DNA from 4 places in the Robertmurraya sp. genome. Region 1 is predicted to be linked to each of the others. Evidence: riboswitches for the same ligand, from Rfam matches in the RefSeq annotation. Region 1 holds a riboswitch; each other region holds the start of a gene.
The links. Region 1 has a riboswitch for cyclic di-GMP ahead of ACGLXV_RS18615 (amidase). Riboswitches for the same ligand answer to the same signal wherever they lie in the genome.
Positions count from the first base shown of each region.

Region 1 (4,325 bases):
AAAGCTTTTTCCATGCTTCCTTAACTCCCATCCAGCAGCAAGACCAGATAGGCCAGCTCCAACAATTACTACGTCTACATGATTTAGCACGATGAGTGCCTCCCGTAAAAGATTTAGCTGCTGAAAATAAAAGATTTAGGCATCGTGAAAGTATTTTCCCTCTGTTCCTAAAGAAACATGTACATTTTAATGAATATGTGGTCAAATGAAATGTACTTTACATATTGGCTTAATAAAAAGAATACGTTCGGTAAAATTAGTATTGTAAAGAATTTTTGAAAAGAGGCTGTATGATGGATTTTACAGATTTCACCTTAAGTGAAGAAATATTGAGTACTTTAGCGAGCTTACAATATCAACAACCAACTGAAGTTCAAAGGAAGGTCATTCCGCTTGTGATAGAGGAGCGCGATGTGGTCGTAAAGTCACGTACAGGAAGTGGAAAAACAGCATCCTTTGCCATTCCGATTTGTGAAATGATCGATTGGGCAGAAAATAAACCACAAGCTCTCGTGCTTACCCCTACTCGAGAGTTAGCTGTACAGATAAAAGAAGATTTTATAAATATCGGCCGGTTAAAACGAATCAATGCAGTAGAAGTATACGGAAAGCAATCCTTTATGTATCAAAAAACGAAACTTAAGCAAAAAACTCATGTGGTTGTAGGGACACCAGGTCGACTGCTTGATCATATTCAAAAAGGGACCCTTGTGTTAGATCGTGTCCGATACCTAGTGATTGACGAAGCGGATGAAATGCTAAACATGGGCTTTATCGAACAAGTGGAGGCAATTATTGAAGAAATGCCAAAAAATCGAGTAACCATGCTCTTTTCAGCCACTCTTCCTGATACCATAAAAAAGCTAGCTCAAAACTATTTACACTCTCCTGTGGAGGTTGAGATTGAATCTTCAAGTACTTCAGAAGGATTAATTGAGCATTCATTATTTTGGGTGGAGGAAGATGAAAAACTTCAATTATTGCAAAATGTAACGATTATTGAAAACCCGGATAGCTGTATCATTTTTTGCCGGACAAAAGACCGTGTCGATATGGTCGTCGATCATCTAACGAAGCTTGGATATGATTGCGATAAAATACATGGTGGAATGATACAGGAAGATCGTCTAGATGTGATGAGTGAATTTAAACGGGGAGAGTTCCGCTATCTAATCGCAACCGATGTGGCAGCACGAGGAATTGATATCGAAAATATTTCACTCGTGGTGAACTTTGATATCCCATATGAAAAAGAGAGCTATGTGCATCGTACTGGAAGAACCGGGCGGGCGGGCTTGAAAGGAAAGGCTACTACTTTTGTGACAGATAGAGAAAAACGATTGTTAGAAGAGATAGAACAATTAATTGGTTTTTCTATTCCACAGAAGGTGAAACCTGCTTCGGGACAGTTGGAGAGATCACGACCTGCCTTTGAAAAGAAGATTAGTTCGGAACCGGAGATTAAGCAACTAAAAAGTGAAGAACTCAATAAGGATATCACCAAACTCTATTTTAATGGCGGCAAGAAAAAGAAGCTGCGCGCTGTTGATTTTGTAGGAACCATTTCAAAAATTGATGGTGTAACTGCAGAGGATATCGGAATTATCACGATTCTTGACACGGTCTCTTATGTAGAAATCCTAAATGGAAAAGGGTCACTTGTGTTGTCTGAAATGAAACATACAACGGTAAAAGGGAAACAATTAAAGGTTCATGTGGCAAGAAGATAAGAAGCACTTCCTAGAGGTGCTTTTTTTAATTGGGAAAAATGAACAAAATTCATTGACAGATTATTACTCTTACTTTAATATTATCATTATCAATAATGATAATAAAAAAACAAGGGGGATTTACGATGATAAGCAATGCAACGATCTCGAGCATGATTGCAGTTATTATATTTTCTATTCTTCTATTTGTTACTGCCATTCTTTTTACAAAAAAACAAGTAGGAATTTCTCTCAAGCCGTTAATAATAGGTAGCATCGGGTTTGTTATTATTACTCAAGTATTAGAGAAACTTCTTCATGTTGTCGTCATAACCAGTTTTCCAAACTATGTGGAACATCCATGGTTATTTGGATTATATGGCGGTTTTGCTGCAGGGATTTTTGAGGAAGTAGGACGCTATATTCTTTTTATTTGGCTATTAAAAAAATATCAGGATTACAAGGGTGGTCTATCCTTTGGGGTTGGCTGGGGTGGCATTGAAGCAGTAGTAATTGCTCTTTCAACGGTAGTGCCATTTCTTATCTTTGCAACCATGATCAATACAGGTACATTTGATTCATCTATCGGAGCTAGTCTTCCAAGTGATCAGGCAGCAACCATTAAAGAAACATTATTAAATCAGGGAGTTTCTCACTACTTATGGGCAATACCAGAACGCTTCTTTGCCCTCTTTATGCAAATCGCTTTCAGCTTACTTGTATTAGTTGCTGTTATCAAAAAGAAATTCCAATACGTATTGCTCGCTATAGTCGCTCATGCGGCGATTGATTTTCCTTTAGCTTTCTATCAAACTGGATACATTAAAAGCTTATGGATCATTGAGTTGTACATTGCCTTAATCGGAGTTCTATCTTTCTTTATAATAAAAAGATTAAGAAAATTATTGATTGGGTAAAAATACCTGAGGCAAAAGTCTGTTTTAATAAAGTATAATTAAAGAAAAACTGTAAAAGGCAAACTTTTCCGAAAGGGAAGGACGCAAAGCCGTGAGCCTAATCGCTTGTCATGCGAATGGTCGTCAGGTTGCCAGGTCTCATTTTGTGAGCCTCGGCTGGCAGAATGGGGGAACATGAAGTGAAAAAGCTCGTTGTATCAATGATTATTGTTTTGCTTTTTTCAATTGGAGGCTTTGGATCAAAAATGAGTGCATCAACAGTAGATCGCTCCACATGGCTTTGGAATCCGTGGGAAATTGTGAGTAATGAAACAGGAACCTTAAGCTTTCTTGAACAAAAGCAAATCAACAAAGTCTATGTACAATTCGATCGTGATATCCCTATGAATGTATACCGTAGCTTTATTACGAAGGCATCGGTAAAAGGGATAAAAGTATATGCTCTAGATGGAGCGCCGGGTTGGGTGGCACCAAAAGGCTACAGAAACCAAGATGCTCTTATGAATTGGTTAAAAACCTATCAAGCAGGGTCAACCGCTTCTCAAAAATTTACGGGGATTCATTTAGATGTAGAGCCCTACTTATATAGCGGTTGGAATACGAATAGAGCAGCTACTGTAAAAAGTTATCAAGAACTGATAACAAAAGCGAATACTTCAGCTGCAGGATTAAAACTACCACTTGAAGCGGACCTGCCATTCTGGTTTGATGAAGTTTCTTATAATAATACGTATGGTAAAGGAAATCTAGCGGAGTGGGTCATTACAAAAACGAATAGTGTAACGATTATGGCCTACCGTGATACAGCTCCTGCCATCATTGAAATCGTAAAAAATGAAGTTGCCTTTGCTGGGAAACATAATAAGACATTAGTAATCGGTGTAGAAACAGGTGCAACAGACGAAGGAGATATGATTTCTTTTTTTGAAGAAGGAGAAGCCTACATGAACGAGCAACTTGCTACTGTTGCCTCTCATTATGGAACAACTCTTGGATACAATGGAGTTGCTATCCACCATGTGGGAAGCTGGAAAACAATGAAACCATAAAGAACGCAAAAGCACTCAAAAGAGTGCTTTTTTGTTCATATTCAGTCCTTTTTCTTGTCTAAAAAACATCATATACTTTGTTTAAAGATTGGAAACAGGGAGGGCGCTGTTTATGAACCTGAAACATTTACAATATTTTCGTGTGCTAGCCAAAACGCAGCATTATACAAAAGCAGCAGCTCAGCTATATATCACACAACCAAGTCTTAGTCAGGCAATAGGCGAGCTTGAAAAAGAATTAAGTATAAAGTTATTTGAAAAGGTTGGTAGAAATATCAAGCTGTCAAAGTACGGCCAATATTTTTTAACCTATGTGGAAAACGGATTAGAGGAGCTTGAAAAGGGTGAAAGGAATCTTCAAAAGCTCACCAATGCCAATACGGGTATCATTGACTTAGCATTCATTTTTTCCTTAGGCGCTGATTTTGTCCCATCAATTATTCAGTCCTTTATGGAAGCAAATGAGGGCGGACAAGTGACGTTTTCGTGTATACAAGGAACAACACAGAATATCATCCAAGGCTTAAAGGAAGAAAATTATGACCTAGCTTTTTGTACGTATGCGGAACATGAACCAGAGATTGATTTTATTCCATTAATGAAGAGAGATATTGTAGTAATCACCCATAAAGATCATCCATTAGCATCAA
Region 1 is NZ_JAKFCQ010000149.1:24,946-29,270, reverse strand. It holds gene ACGLXV_RS18630 (flavin monoamine oxidase family protein) at 1-90, opposite strand, end outside; gene ACGLXV_RS18625 (DEAD/DEAH box helicase) at 291-1,730, shown strand; gene ACGLXV_RS18620 (YhfC family intramembrane metalloprotease) at 1,856-2,626, shown strand; cyclic di-GMP riboswitch class I at 2,674-2,762, shown strand; gene ACGLXV_RS18615 (amidase) at 2,806-3,675, shown strand; gene ACGLXV_RS18610 (LysR family transcriptional regulator) at 3,788-4,325, shown strand, end outside.

Region 2 (4,325 bases), on a different contig from region 1:
TTGTGTTGATATGGATTGATTATTCACCTTGATCTGTTAGAATGATCGGACCATTCTTCGTGATGGCAATGGTGTGCTCAAATTGAGCAGAGTTTTTTCCATCCACGGTACGAGCGGTCCAACCATTGGAATCCATCTTTGTTTCGTAGCTTCCGACATTTACCATCGGTTCGATCGTAAATACCATTCCCTCTTTTATGCGAGGACCTTTTCCTGGTAGTCCAAAGTGCGGAACATCCGGCTTTTCATGAATGGAGGGGCCAATTCCATGGCCAATAAAGTTTCTTACGACCGAGAATCCCTCTCCTTCCACGTAGGTTTGAATCGCATGTCCGATATCTCCGATTCGATTTCCTACGACGGCTGCTTCAATTCCTTTGTATAAGCTCGTTTTTGTTACCTCTACAAGACGGTTTGTTTCTTCAGAAGCTTCTCCAACGATATACGTCCACGCAGAGTCTGCTAAGGCGCTATTCACATTGACAACCATATCGATTGTGACAATGTCCCCTGTATTTAGAGGTTCTTTTCTTGGAAAGCCGTGACAAATCTCATCATTAATACTAGCACATGTTGCGTACTCGTAACCTCTGTAACCCTTTTGCTGAGCAATTGCCCCATGCTGCGCTAAATATTTATCAACAAACTGGTCAATTTCCCAAGTTGTTATTCCTGGTTTGATCATTTTTTTAATTTCTTTATGACAAGCAGCCAGAAGCTCTCCTGCTTTTTTCATTGCCTCAATTTCACGAGGTGATTTTAAAACAATCATTTATCTCACTTCCCCAAATCCCAATAATGTATAGTCTTTATTGTACTCTCTAACGGTCTATATTAGCAAAGCATTCCTATGTCTAATTTTGTTAGATAACCTCAAACAATAGTCAATCAAACGTTTGATTGAATTCCCTTCACCCCTTTAAAATCAACAACCACAAAAAAAAGAATTTGTCGAACAAAAAAAATAGGTTTCACCCACCCCAATCCCGGGTATAAAAGGGTGTCAGACACCCTTCGTGGACAAAAAGGGCCATTCTGTCTTTTTGTGGTGTCTGTCACCGTTCGTGGACAGATTGGGTGGTTTTGTCCATATGGGGTGGACAGTAGATTTTTTTTAGTTACGCCCATAATTATCACTTTCAATACGAATGGTATTGTGTATAATGCTACATAGAAGCATTAAAAGTTGTTAATCAGCTTTTAATCACTAGAACCGTAATAACCATCCATTTGTGACTAACTAAAGAAATTTTAAGAACGAAACCTACTATTTTCGTTCTGAATATGGAACTAACCAATTTTTTTTGCTATTATGAATTCATACAGAGAGATAGGTGAGTGATCTAGATGATTGGAGATCGTGTTAAGAAACTTCGTCTTGAAAAGAAAATGTCCATGTCTGAGCTAGCTGAACAAGCTGGTGTCGCGAAATCATACTTAAGTTCATTAGAAAGAAATTTACAAACGAATCCGTCTATCCAATTTCTTGAGAAAATTTCAGCTGTCCTTCATGTACCAGTTGACCATCTTATACATGAGCACCCAAATAAAGACGAACTAGACTCTGACTGGATGAAGCTTGTGAAAGAGGCTATGAACTCCGGGGTTTCGAAGGATCAGTTTAAAGAATTTCTTGAGTTTAATAAATGGAGAAGTAATCAATCAAATAATAACTAATGCAAAAAGACAAAATCCAGGTGATTTTGTCTTTTTTTCCAAAATAAAAAGCATTCCCATACGGTCCGACCCTAACAGAAATACTTTCATTCTATGTATGAAACAACATGCTAAGTAAGCTAGTTTCTTTTTATCCTCTAATTTCATTCTCACCTAAAAATCTTCTAATCTCTTCTTTCTCTAGGCCTAACTTTTTTGCCTCAATGATCAACATCATCCACTCATAGTCTAGCTCTTCTAATGTCACTTCACTCGTTTCCAACATCCCTCAATCTCCCCCTAAAATACGATCGTATTCCAGGCAGTCCAGCCGTCTTAGCAAAAAAACTTCTAACTACCTTAGACCTGCGACTTTGCGTCCCCCCTTTTCAGAAGGTTTGCCTTTTTCTGTGTTTTTCTCTCCCTATGTGATTCACTTATCAATCATTTTACTACTCGATCTTAGTAAATTGTGTAAAAATTTGTCATACACTTTAAAAATTTCCCAACTTTTTAGTTACACTATTCGACAAAGATCTCCATAAAGAACAATTGAGTACCAATGGACACATACATTTTTTACATTTGTAAGAACAAACACAAAAATCATAAGTCTTCATGTCGCCCACTGTCGAAATCATTTTTAAAATTTTCTGACTTTTAAACAATTAAGTCTTTATTCCTAGTTTTTGATTCTCATATGCTTTTAATTTCCTTTGGATAGGAATGATATTTACATGTACCCTTTCCAGTGTAACTGCATCAAAAAAAGGTAACTTTGTTAGATTATGTCCACATATAGGACAGATCCATTCCCCTGCTTCCGAGCTGCTGTATGAAGGGCGATAACATTTGTCACAGTTCTTTCGGTACATTCCCGCCACCTACTATTCTAATAGTTTTCGTTTCTTATTCTATTAATTTTTGTTCTATATAAAGAATAATTTACTTTTATTTTAGACGGTAGTGCTGGTAAACTAAACACCCTAAACGAACCGTTTTTTCGTTATAATGAACAGTTTTCTTCCGTTTTCATCTCCTTTCTCCCTATTTCTTACTTTTATAGTTTTTTTAAGAACAATTCGTTCGTTGTGGTGTACATATTCAGAGTTTGTAAATCTAGTACTATTTTTATGCAAAAAAAAAGGAATCAGTCCTTATGAGACTGACTCCTCAAAAATATTTTTTAAGATAGAGTGTTAAGTTGAACAGCTATTTTTGATCCAACCTCAGCATTATTCTTAACCAAGGCAATATTTGCTTCCAAGCTTCTTCCTTCTGTTAATTCTTTTACCTTTGATAAAAGGAATGGAGTAACATTTTTACCCGCAATCTCATTTTCCTTTGCTTCCTTTAAAGCCGCTTCAATCACGCTGTTGATAAATTGCTCATCAAGAGCATCTGTTTCTGGGATTGGGTTAGCAATAACCACTCCACCCTTCAATCCTAACTCCCACTTTGTACGAATCATGCTTGCTGCTTCCTTTTCATTTTCCACTTGAACATTCACTTGGAAGGGACTTGTTCTTGTATAAAAAGCCGGAAGTACCTCGGTACCAAAGCCAACGACTGGCACCCCATGAGTTTCTAAATACTCTAGTGTTAAACCAATATCAAGAATAGATTTTGCCCCTGCGCACACAACAGCAACATTGGTTTGAGCGAGTTCTTGAAGATCAGCTGAAACATCCATCGTTACTTCAGCTTCACGGTGAACTCCACCAATCCCACCGGTTACGAACACTTCAATGCCAGCAAGCTCTGCACAGATCATCGTTGCCGCTACCGTTGTTGCTCCATTTTTCTTCGTCGCCACTAGGTAAGGTAAATCCCTACGGCTCGCCTTTTCAATGTCCTTTCGTGTAGCAAGCATTTCTAACTCTTCGTCTGATAAGCCTATTTTTATTTTCCCATCTAAAATAGCAATCGTAGCCGGTACAGCACCATTTTTACGAATAATGTCTTCTACTTCCTTTGCCGTTTGTACATTTTGTGGGTACGGCATTCCGTGAGAGATGATAGTTGACTCTAATGCTACTACTGGTACATTATTTTTTTTCGCTTCTAAAACTTCTTGTGAGTATTCTAAGTATTTTTCCATGTTTGTTTTCTCCTTAGTGGAAATTATGTTGAAAAGCTTCTTGTAGTTGTTGATGATTCAATGACGGGTTAACCGTTTCCTCCGTTGCTAAAGTAAGCATCGAACATGCCATTCCAATTTTGCAGGCATCTTCCGTTTTTAACTCGCGTAAGTAGGCATAAACAATTCCTGCAACCAGTGCATCTCCTGCACCCGTTACATCAACAACATCAACCTTCGGCGGTAACAATACACCCGCTTCATTCGCCTTTGTAAAGTAAATAAGTCCTTTGTCTCCGCGAGAAATAACAACTCTTTCCACGCCTTTTTTCATAATTGCTTCTGCAGCTTTAAAAAAGTCACCTTCGTCTTTAATTGGTTTCCCAGCTAACGCCTCTGCTTCGTCCTTATTTGCTATAAGCCAAGCCACACCATCAAGATTTTGTGGCAACTTCTTAATTTTTGGAGCTGAAACAGGGGTGATCACGAGGGGAATCGCTTCTTCTCTACAGCGATCAATCACTTTTGCTAGTACGTCAGAAGGGAAGTTTGTATCAATCATGACAAGCTCTGTTGATGCAAGAAAACC
Region 2 is NZ_JAKFCQ010000057.1:213-4,537, forward strand. It holds gene map (type I methionyl aminopeptidase) at 20-772, opposite strand; gene ACGLXV_RS07680 (helix-turn-helix domain-containing protein) at 1,348-1,677, shown strand; gene sinI (DNA-binding anti-repressor SinI) at 1,808-1,942, opposite strand; cyclic di-GMP riboswitch class I at 1,975-2,069, opposite strand; gene ACGLXV_RS07690 (pseudouridine-5'-phosphate glycosidase) at 2,843-3,757, opposite strand; gene ACGLXV_RS07695 (carbohydrate kinase) at 3,771-4,325, opposite strand, start outside.
Region 2: linked by a shared signal. The riboswitch ahead of sinI (DNA-binding anti-repressor SinI) and the one ahead of ACGLXV_RS18615 (amidase) in region 1 are both predicted to bind cyclic di-GMP.

Region 3 (4,325 bases), on a different contig from region 1:
ACGATGAATCGCCCAGCCGTGGGTATCAAATAAATCAGGCATATCATTTGCCGCCATTTTGACTCGCAGCATTCCTTCATACCCGTCAGCAGGATAATTTTCTTTAATATCGATATCAGGATTTTCCGTTTCAAACTTTTTTACCACATTTTGCAGAGTAATTTTATCTGCTTCATTCGTTACAGTCGAAAACAAGTTTACAACCGTCTTATCACTGTTTGCTTCATTACCCCCGGAAGCTTTATTGCATCCAGTCACAATCGTTGTCAACGCGGCTGCAAACGCCACCGTTTTTAAAAGCTTTTTCAAAATAAACGCCCCCTCAGTCATTTTTAAATAACAAGTAAAAATTACCTATTAAAATGAGTTCGTTTTCTTGCTGACGTTTGGGAGCAACTATATAATAGAATTAGCTCCCGTTCATAGGTGGAGTAGTTTGTTAGTTTTCGCCCAATGCAGTGTGATGGCAGTCACTTTGCACCCTGCTAGCTTTCATGCTGTCAGGGTGGGCATTAAATCGTTGAAAAAGATACATGGTCTTATTTTCCGAAAACCACCTCCTTAAAAGTTATTTATTTTTCTTGCAGCTCTCCCGGATCACCAATTCAGTCGGCAGGGTCACGGTTAATGGAAGTTCTCTTCCATTCAGGCGATCTAGTAAAAGTTTTACTCCTGTTTTCCCCATCTCCTTCGTATGCACTCTGATTGTCGTCAAAGGTGTACTTGCGAATGATGCAGCTTCAATATCGTCAAAGCCGATAATGGCTACATCATCAGGAACTTTGAGATTGGCTTCTTGTAATGCTCTTAACGCCCCAATCGCCATCGGATCACTGGCAATAAAAAACGCCTCGGGAAAATTCCTCATATAAATGGCTTTTTTCATTAATTCATAACCCTGTGCCATTGAATACTCACCGATAAAAACGGCCTCCGGGTCGAACATTTTTTGTTCTTTCATCAAGCGTTCAAAGGTGGTGAGACGTTTATCTTCAGAGTTGAACTTTTGATTTTTGCTATGCTCCTTCTCCCTTCCTCCGATATACCCGATACTCTTATAGCCGGTTCCTAATAGATGCTTGATCGCTTTCTCTGTGGCCTTTTCAAAATCAATCACAACCGCATCATACAAATCATCGTTAGGCGAGTGGTTAATGTACACAACATTTTCCACTCTACTGATGGCCTTGAGCGCCATCTCTTTTACCCTGCCGACGACAATGAGTCCATCAAGGTCGTCAATCATTTGATTGGTCTCCGTTTCATGTAAACGGAACGTAACGGTTCTGATCCCATGACTCGCAAGTTCCATTTCAATCCCTTGGCGGATGGATAAAAAATATGGATCATTGATCTCCTCGTCCAATGATTGGGTAACGATAATCCCGACATGTTTCAAAGTCTGTTGTTTTTGTTTCAACCGTCTTTCTAAAATCGTTTCGTATCCAAGCTCCTTAGCAACCTGGAAAATACGTTCCCTCGTTTCAGACTGAACGGAAATCGTATCATCGTTATTTAACACCCGTGAAACCGTAGATGCTGATACATTCGACTTGTCCGCAATTTCCTTGATAGTAGCCATCTCATAACCCTCTTCATATTCTTTTCAACACCCGTAAACTTTTACTTAACAATAACTAAAATATTTACTAGGTATATTCGAATAATAGCATCTTATGGAAGGGCTTACAAGTATAAAAACTAATTTTTCTAAAAATTTATACAATTTTTTCGTTGTATAACACCGATATAGTAAGATTTTCTTATTATTGATAAATTTCCATCTGGTAAATTATTTAGTAATATTCTTCTTGAAAACCTTTCTCAGATAGACGTTTTCTAATAAAAAAAAGCCGAGCCACTAGGCACGACCTCTACTTTCTTGTATGATTTGTTTTTTTCTTATGCTCCTTAGTATCGATGCAAGTATCAAATAAGGAGGAATTGTTAGCAAATGCCAAGAAGTTCCTTCGAGTTGTACTTGAAGGATGATTGTAAGAGATACCAAGAAGTTCCTTCGAGTTGTACTTGAAGGATGATTGTAAGAGATACCAAGAATACAATAGCAAGGGGAATATCCCACTTGTGTCGCACTAGCCAGTTTTTCATATAAACACCTCTTGTTTATTTGGTTCAAAGTAATTTTTATTGATATTGAAAATTTAGCTATTATAATAGAAATAGGACTATTTACTCAATGAATAAAAAAGGCAAACTCATTGAAAAATGACGACGCAAAACTATAGGGACTAAGGTCGTATTTGACTATGTTAGCCAGTTACCGATTAAAGTGTTCAAGGCCTATCGGTAGCGGTAGGTCTTTTATTATATTCAGGACGATAGGAACAAAGGACATCCATTTACTATATGGTATGATTTATATTTTAATATATTCTAAAAGATGAGGGTCTAAAATGAGCATACAGTTTACAACTGGGTTAATTACAGGAATGGCTATAGTTAGTTTGATAAGCCCTCTTTTATATAGAAGATGGGAAAATCAAAGAAAGAAGATAATAGAAAATCAGAAAAGTTTTGTTGACATAATTGAAAATACAAGGGATTTTCTATATTATTTTCAGGTTTATCCAAAAAGAGAATTTAAGTATCTTAGTCCTTCAGCTGAACATTTTTTTGGAGCAGGTTCGATTGAACGTGCCTTTAAGAATTCCGACATACCCTTTATAGATATTCATCCCGATGATTTTCATATTCTTGAAAAAAAAGTTAACGGAGAACTAAATTTTGACGAGAGTATTGTACAGCGATGGCTTGATAAAAATGGGGAATATAGATATTTTGAAGAATATGCTACTCCCATTTATAAAAATGGAAAGCTTGTTGCGATACAGGGAGTTTTAAGAAATATCGACGATAAAATCCAGTTAGAAAAGGAGTTGCAGTATCAAATTAGCCACGATTCTTTAACTGGGATATATAATCGCGAGTACTTTGAATATAAATTTGAACAGTTTGATCAAACGTCAAATATTCCTATAGCGATTCTCATATGTGATTTAGACGAATTGAAATATATTAATGATCATTTCGGACATAAAGAGGGAGATTTTATCATCATGGAAACAGCGGGGTTACTCAATCAATTCTCCTCAGATTTAGTAACAGTTGCTAGACTTGGTGGAGACGAATTCGCTCTCATACTTGAACATTCTACAGAGAACACCGCGAAAGAACTAGTCGATGAAATAATAAAGGAGTTTAAGAAGTATAATGAAACCTCTAAGAGGGAAATCAAATTATCGATCGGCTTTTCTTTCGAAGATCATTCTTTGGGCAATATGACCAACTTATTCTCTAAAGCTGATAAAAATATGTATCATGCTAAAAAGAGAAATAAAAATAGAATAATTAATTAGAAATGTAAAACACCTTAGATATCCTATCTGAGGTGTCAGATTGTTGAAAGTGAAATGAGCTTACACTTCCGAGATGTTGATGATAGCTAATATTTGATGATCTGTCCATTTGCCATTAATCTTTAGATTTTCTTTAGCTATACCTTCTTTTTTAAACCCTACTTTTTCTAATACACGAATAGATGCTAAATTGTCAGGCATAGCTCCTGCTTCAATTCTATGTAATTTTAATTCTCTAAAAGCAAAGTCTACAACAAGTTGAAGAGCTTCTGTTGTATAGCCCTTTGCATTATACTCCTTATCTAGAGTAAATCCCGTATAACAGTTTTGGAGATCTCCCCTAGCAATTTGAGTTAATGAAATGTCTCCGATAAGTTTATCAGTTGCTTTTAAAAAGATTCCAAATGCATATAATTGACCTTCATCTGTCATTTTTAATGCCCGTTCAATGCGTATTTTTTGATGTTCTTCTGTATAAAAGGCTTCTGGGAGTAATGGGCAAACTCGTTGAAAAAATTCGCGATTTCTAATATGTAAGTTAGCTAGCTCGCGGGCGTCAGAAGTTTTGTAAAGTCGAAGATAAATATGTTGCCCTACTAACCTCATAAAACCCCTCCAATATTATTATTGTTTTAAAGCGTTAATCCTCACATGATTATTACCCCTGTTTACTTATGGACAGATCTTACAAGGCATTCTTTTAAGACCTTCTGTACAAACCATACTTCCAACAATCCCAACTATTATACTAGAAGTTATGAATTTCAACGCATAATAAATACCTGTACCAGTCATACAATCAAGTATTATAAATTTTTTAATTGTCGAACCTCTAATAGTATAGAACACTACATTTTGATTTTTCATGCCCGATCACACCCTATTTTTTTATATACATCATATGAGTGATTTGGATTGTCTTATTCCACAGACCCCCACTTATTTTAC
Region 3 is NZ_JAKFCQ010000186.1:2,697-7,021, forward strand. It holds gene ACGLXV_RS22960 (ABC transporter substrate-binding protein) at 1-309, opposite strand, end outside; gene ACGLXV_RS22965 (LacI family DNA-binding transcriptional regulator) at 569-1,582, opposite strand; gene ACGLXV_RS22970 (hypothetical protein) at 1,948-2,109, opposite strand; cyclic di-GMP riboswitch class I at 2,200-2,286, shown strand; gene ACGLXV_RS22975 (sensor domain-containing diguanylate cyclase) at 2,415-3,377, shown strand; gene ACGLXV_RS22980 (GNAT family N-acetyltransferase) at 3,438-3,983, opposite strand.
Region 3: linked by a shared signal. The riboswitch ahead of ACGLXV_RS22975 (sensor domain-containing diguanylate cyclase) and the one ahead of ACGLXV_RS18615 (amidase) in region 1 are both predicted to bind cyclic di-GMP.

Region 4 (4,325 bases), on a different contig from region 1:
ATACATACGAATCCATTGGTTTAGCCAAAATCGCTACCTATATCCGACACCTCCGTAGAACGGAAGAGAACCTCCTTCTAATTGATAATGGTGATAGTATTCAAGGTACACCATTAACCTATCACTATGTAAAAAAGCAAAGTCATTTACCTAATCCCGTTATTCTAACTTTTAACAAACTACATTATGATGCAGCTATCATTGGAAACCATGAGTTCAACTATGGCCTATCCACATTAAAACAAAGCGTCTCTGAAGCTCAATTTCCCATTTTATCTGCCAATATACTTAACAATCAAACAAAAGAACCTTTCTTTGGCAAACCCTACACCATTAAAATACTTCCAGAAGGCATAAAGGTGGCCATTTTAGGTTTAACAACACCTTATATCCCAAACTGGGAGAAAGCAGAACATATAGATGGATTAGAATTTGAGGATGCTGTGGAAAGTGCTAAAAAGTGGATTCCTCATATCAAAGAAAACGAACAACCTGATCTTTTCGTTGTTTCCTATCATGGTGGCTTTGAAAGAAACCTCAAAACTGGAGAACCAACCGAAGCGGTCACAGGTGAAAACCAAGCCTATCAACTATGCCAAGAAGTAGAAGGCATTGATGTGTTATTAACGGGACATCAGCACCGCTTATTGGCCGATGAGCTAAACGGTGTTACGATTGTTCAACCTGGAAACAGTGGAGTTTGTATGGGGCAGGTTGATATAGAGTTTACTTTGGATCGTGATCATAAATGGAAGTGTCTTTCTAAAAAAGCCTCTCTTGTTCCGGTTAAGGAGTGGAAAGAAGATGAGGAAATATTACGATTGATTCTACCTTACGAAGAGAAAACGCAAAATTGGCTCGATCAACCCATCGGACGTATTCAAGGCGATATGATCATAAAAGATCCTTTCCTTGCGCGTATAAAAGAACACCCTTTTATAGAATTTATCAACCAGGTACAAATGGAAGCAAGTAACGTTGATATATCCAACACCGCTCTGTTCAGCAATCATGCCATTGGCCTTCCAACGAACGTAACGATGAGGGATATTGTTTCAAATTATATCTATCCAAATACGTTGACGGTATTAGAGCTAACGGGACAAGATATTAAGGATGGATTAGAAAAAAGCGCTACTTATTTTATCGTAAACGAAAATGGAGAAATAGCAGTAAATCCCCAATTCATCGACCCTAAGCCTCAACATTATAATTACGATATGTGGGAAGGAATTCAATACACAATTGATGTTGGAAAACCAGTTGGTGAACGAATTGTTTCTCTAATGAAGAATGGTGAAACTTTGGATCGGAAGCAAAAGTATCACGTGGTCATGAATAATTACCGCGCTACCGGTGGTGGGAACTATTCTATGTATAAGGGAAAGAAAGTCATAAAAGAAATTCAAATCGACATGACTGAACTGCTTGCTAATTATTTTTCCAAGTATGGAACAGTAAAAGCTACAGTCAATGATAATTGGAAGGTAATTCAAACGTAAAAAGGTGACAATGGTTAGCCCCCATTGTCACTCTTCATTCCCTGATTCTGCCCTAATTAACTACCGTTTTATTTTTCCCTGTTCTCTTTGCTGTATAAAGTGCTGTATCTGCCCCTTTAAAGAGATCTTCCTTGTTCATTCCAGGCAACAGTTTTTGTACACCAATACTGATTGTTACGTGTCGCCCTTTGAGCTCAGGGAAACTAGTGTTTGCAATACTTTCCCGGATGTTTTCCACCCTTATAATAAAATCCTCTTCCGACGTTCCCATTGTGATAATTCCAAATTCCTCTCCTCCGTACCTAGAAGGAAAGTCATCGCCAACAGAGAAAAATTTAATTTGCCTTGCGACTTCTATAATGACACTGTCTCCAGCTCTATGGCCGAACGTATCATTGATTTGTTTGAAATTATCAATGTCAAGGACGGCTACATGAACGTTTAACTCCTCTGATGAACGTAAACCAACAATCGAATCCAACTGTTCATGAAAAGACCTGTGATTATATAACTCCGTAACAGGATCTAACCGGGAAAGCCTTTCCATTTGAATGTTTTTAGAGAATAGATCATTTTTTTCTTTTGTTGTTTTTAACAATTCTTTCATCACTTGATCACTATGTTTCATGAGGCTGTATATAAGTAGTGAAATCCCTAATAAAATTAAGATAATAATAATCAAATCTGCTGTATCCATAGAAGCATGTACCGGTTCATAAAAAAAATAAATGAATAAAAAAGTGAGGATCGATATAAACACTGAAAAGCGAATGATTCTTTTATTATAGAAAAACAATGAGACCAGAACAGGAGTAATGAGTAAAACCATCAAAATTACTTTATCGTAAATACTAATAATTATGATGCTAATAAAAAGAGTAATTACAATCATGATATAGTACTCCGTGTGTTTCCGGAATTTACTCATAAACAGCTCTGCACATGCCATGACAGCGATAAATTTAAATAATGGAAATAAAATCACTTCTAAAAAAAATAACCACTTATCATAAGTAGTAAGAAAAAAGTGTATACCTGTCCCTAACAAATACAGTCCAATAATAACCCATAGGGTATTCAATATATCACGAATAAGTAACCTTTTATCAAACATCTCTTCTCTATTCATTTGATCTTCCTCCAATTTCACGTAGCATGTTAGCACTTCGTGAAAGCCATCTCTGGCTGTATTCGATAACCTGGCAATCTTAGCTTTCACCTTAGACCCACGGTTTTGCGTCTCTACCTTTCAGTAGATTTGCCTTTTCGTAATTGGAATAATTACTACTTTAGTACTATTATACTCGCAATATTGATGGATAGATATATGATTGCAAATTGTAAAATCAACCAATTGGTGACATAAAAAAAGAGCCTTCATAAATGAGGACTCTCGCCTTACTATACTGTCATTTTCCAACTAGAAAAAGCTAGCCAATTTTCTTGTTCCTTGTAATCCGGCATAATTTTCCCAACAAGTCTCCAAAAAGAACGATCATGATTTAAATGCAACATATGGCACATTTCGTGCACAACCACATAATCAATTACCCTTTGGGGTGCCATCGCAAGCTTCCAGTTAAAAGTTAACTGCTGATTGGAATCACAAGTTCCCCACGTACGATTGCTGTCATTAATACGGACCACCTTTGGCTTTATTTTAAAGTTGCTTTGATAAGACTTAATACTCTTCTCTACCAATGTCTTACATTGCTGATAGTAGAAGCGCTTTAGTGCCTGTCTAATTTTTTCTTCCTCTAACTCTTTTACATAGATAAACAGTTTATTTTCTTCAAACTTCACATGATTCTGCGTAAGATTTGCGTCGTGAAAGATTTGGATGGGGTAGGTGTTTCCTAAATAAAGAAAACTTTCGCCATGGTCATAAACCTTTTCCTGCGGTCCAAGCGCTCGCGCCTTCATTTCCTTAGACTTCTCTTGAATCCAGTCCCATTTTTCTTCGATAAATAAAAGCACATACTCATTGGGTGTTCCTTTAGGAGCCTGGACTTCAATATTTCCATAAACATCAACGGAAATTCCAATAGACTTGCGTTTTTTGTAGTTTATATTGTAACTGATCGTTTCACCTGAATAGTTGTGTATCATGTCATCACCTTTATCTGCGAAATGCTATACCCTCCATTTTATGATGATTCCCTATATGATCTCAAGAGCCTTTGTAAAAATGACATTTGTCATGTGATTTTCATGACATCCCTTACTAAAATCACCTTTTCCATGATTATACAATGAAAGTATCAAATCAGGAGGTGTTCAAATATGAACGAGGTCATTCGCTTAACTAATGTATCAAAATCTTTCCAGCAAAAGACGGCTGTTAACCATATCAACTTTTCGATTAATAAAGGAGAAATAGTGGCCATCTTAGGACCGAATGCTGCAGGAAAAACAACTACGATATCCATGATTTTAGGTTTACTTAAGCCCTCAGCAGGCAACATCCAAATCTTTGGACTTTCCCCAAAAGCAAAGAACGTACGTGAGAAAATTGGCGTGATGATGCAGGAAGTTAGTATGATGCCTGGCTTAAAGGTTCACGAAATACTCACACTTATACGAAGCTATTATCCTAATCCCCTTTCACTTGATGAACTTATTGAAATAACCGGTCTAACAGAGCAAGATCTAAAAACACAGGCAGAAAAATTATCAGGCGGTCAAAAACGTCGAGTTAGCTTTGCCCTTGCACTTGCCGGAAATCCCGATCTCATCATTTTTGACGAACCGACTGTAGGCATGGATATCTCATCAAGAAACCGGTTTTGGCAAACCATTAATTCTCTAGCCAAACAAGGAAAG
Region 4 is NZ_JAKFCQ010000084.1:47,571-51,895, forward strand. It holds gene ACGLXV_RS11560 (bifunctional metallophosphatase/5'-nucleotidase) at 1-1,502, shown strand, start outside; gene ACGLXV_RS11565 (GGDEF domain-containing protein) at 1,555-2,631, opposite strand; cyclic di-GMP riboswitch class I at 2,693-2,775, opposite strand; gene ACGLXV_RS11570 (M48 family metallopeptidase) at 2,904-3,611, opposite strand; gene ACGLXV_RS11575 (ABC transporter ATP-binding protein) at 3,786-4,325, shown strand, end outside.
Region 4: linked by a shared signal. The riboswitch ahead of ACGLXV_RS11565 (GGDEF domain-containing protein) and the one ahead of ACGLXV_RS18615 (amidase) in region 1 are both predicted to bind cyclic di-GMP.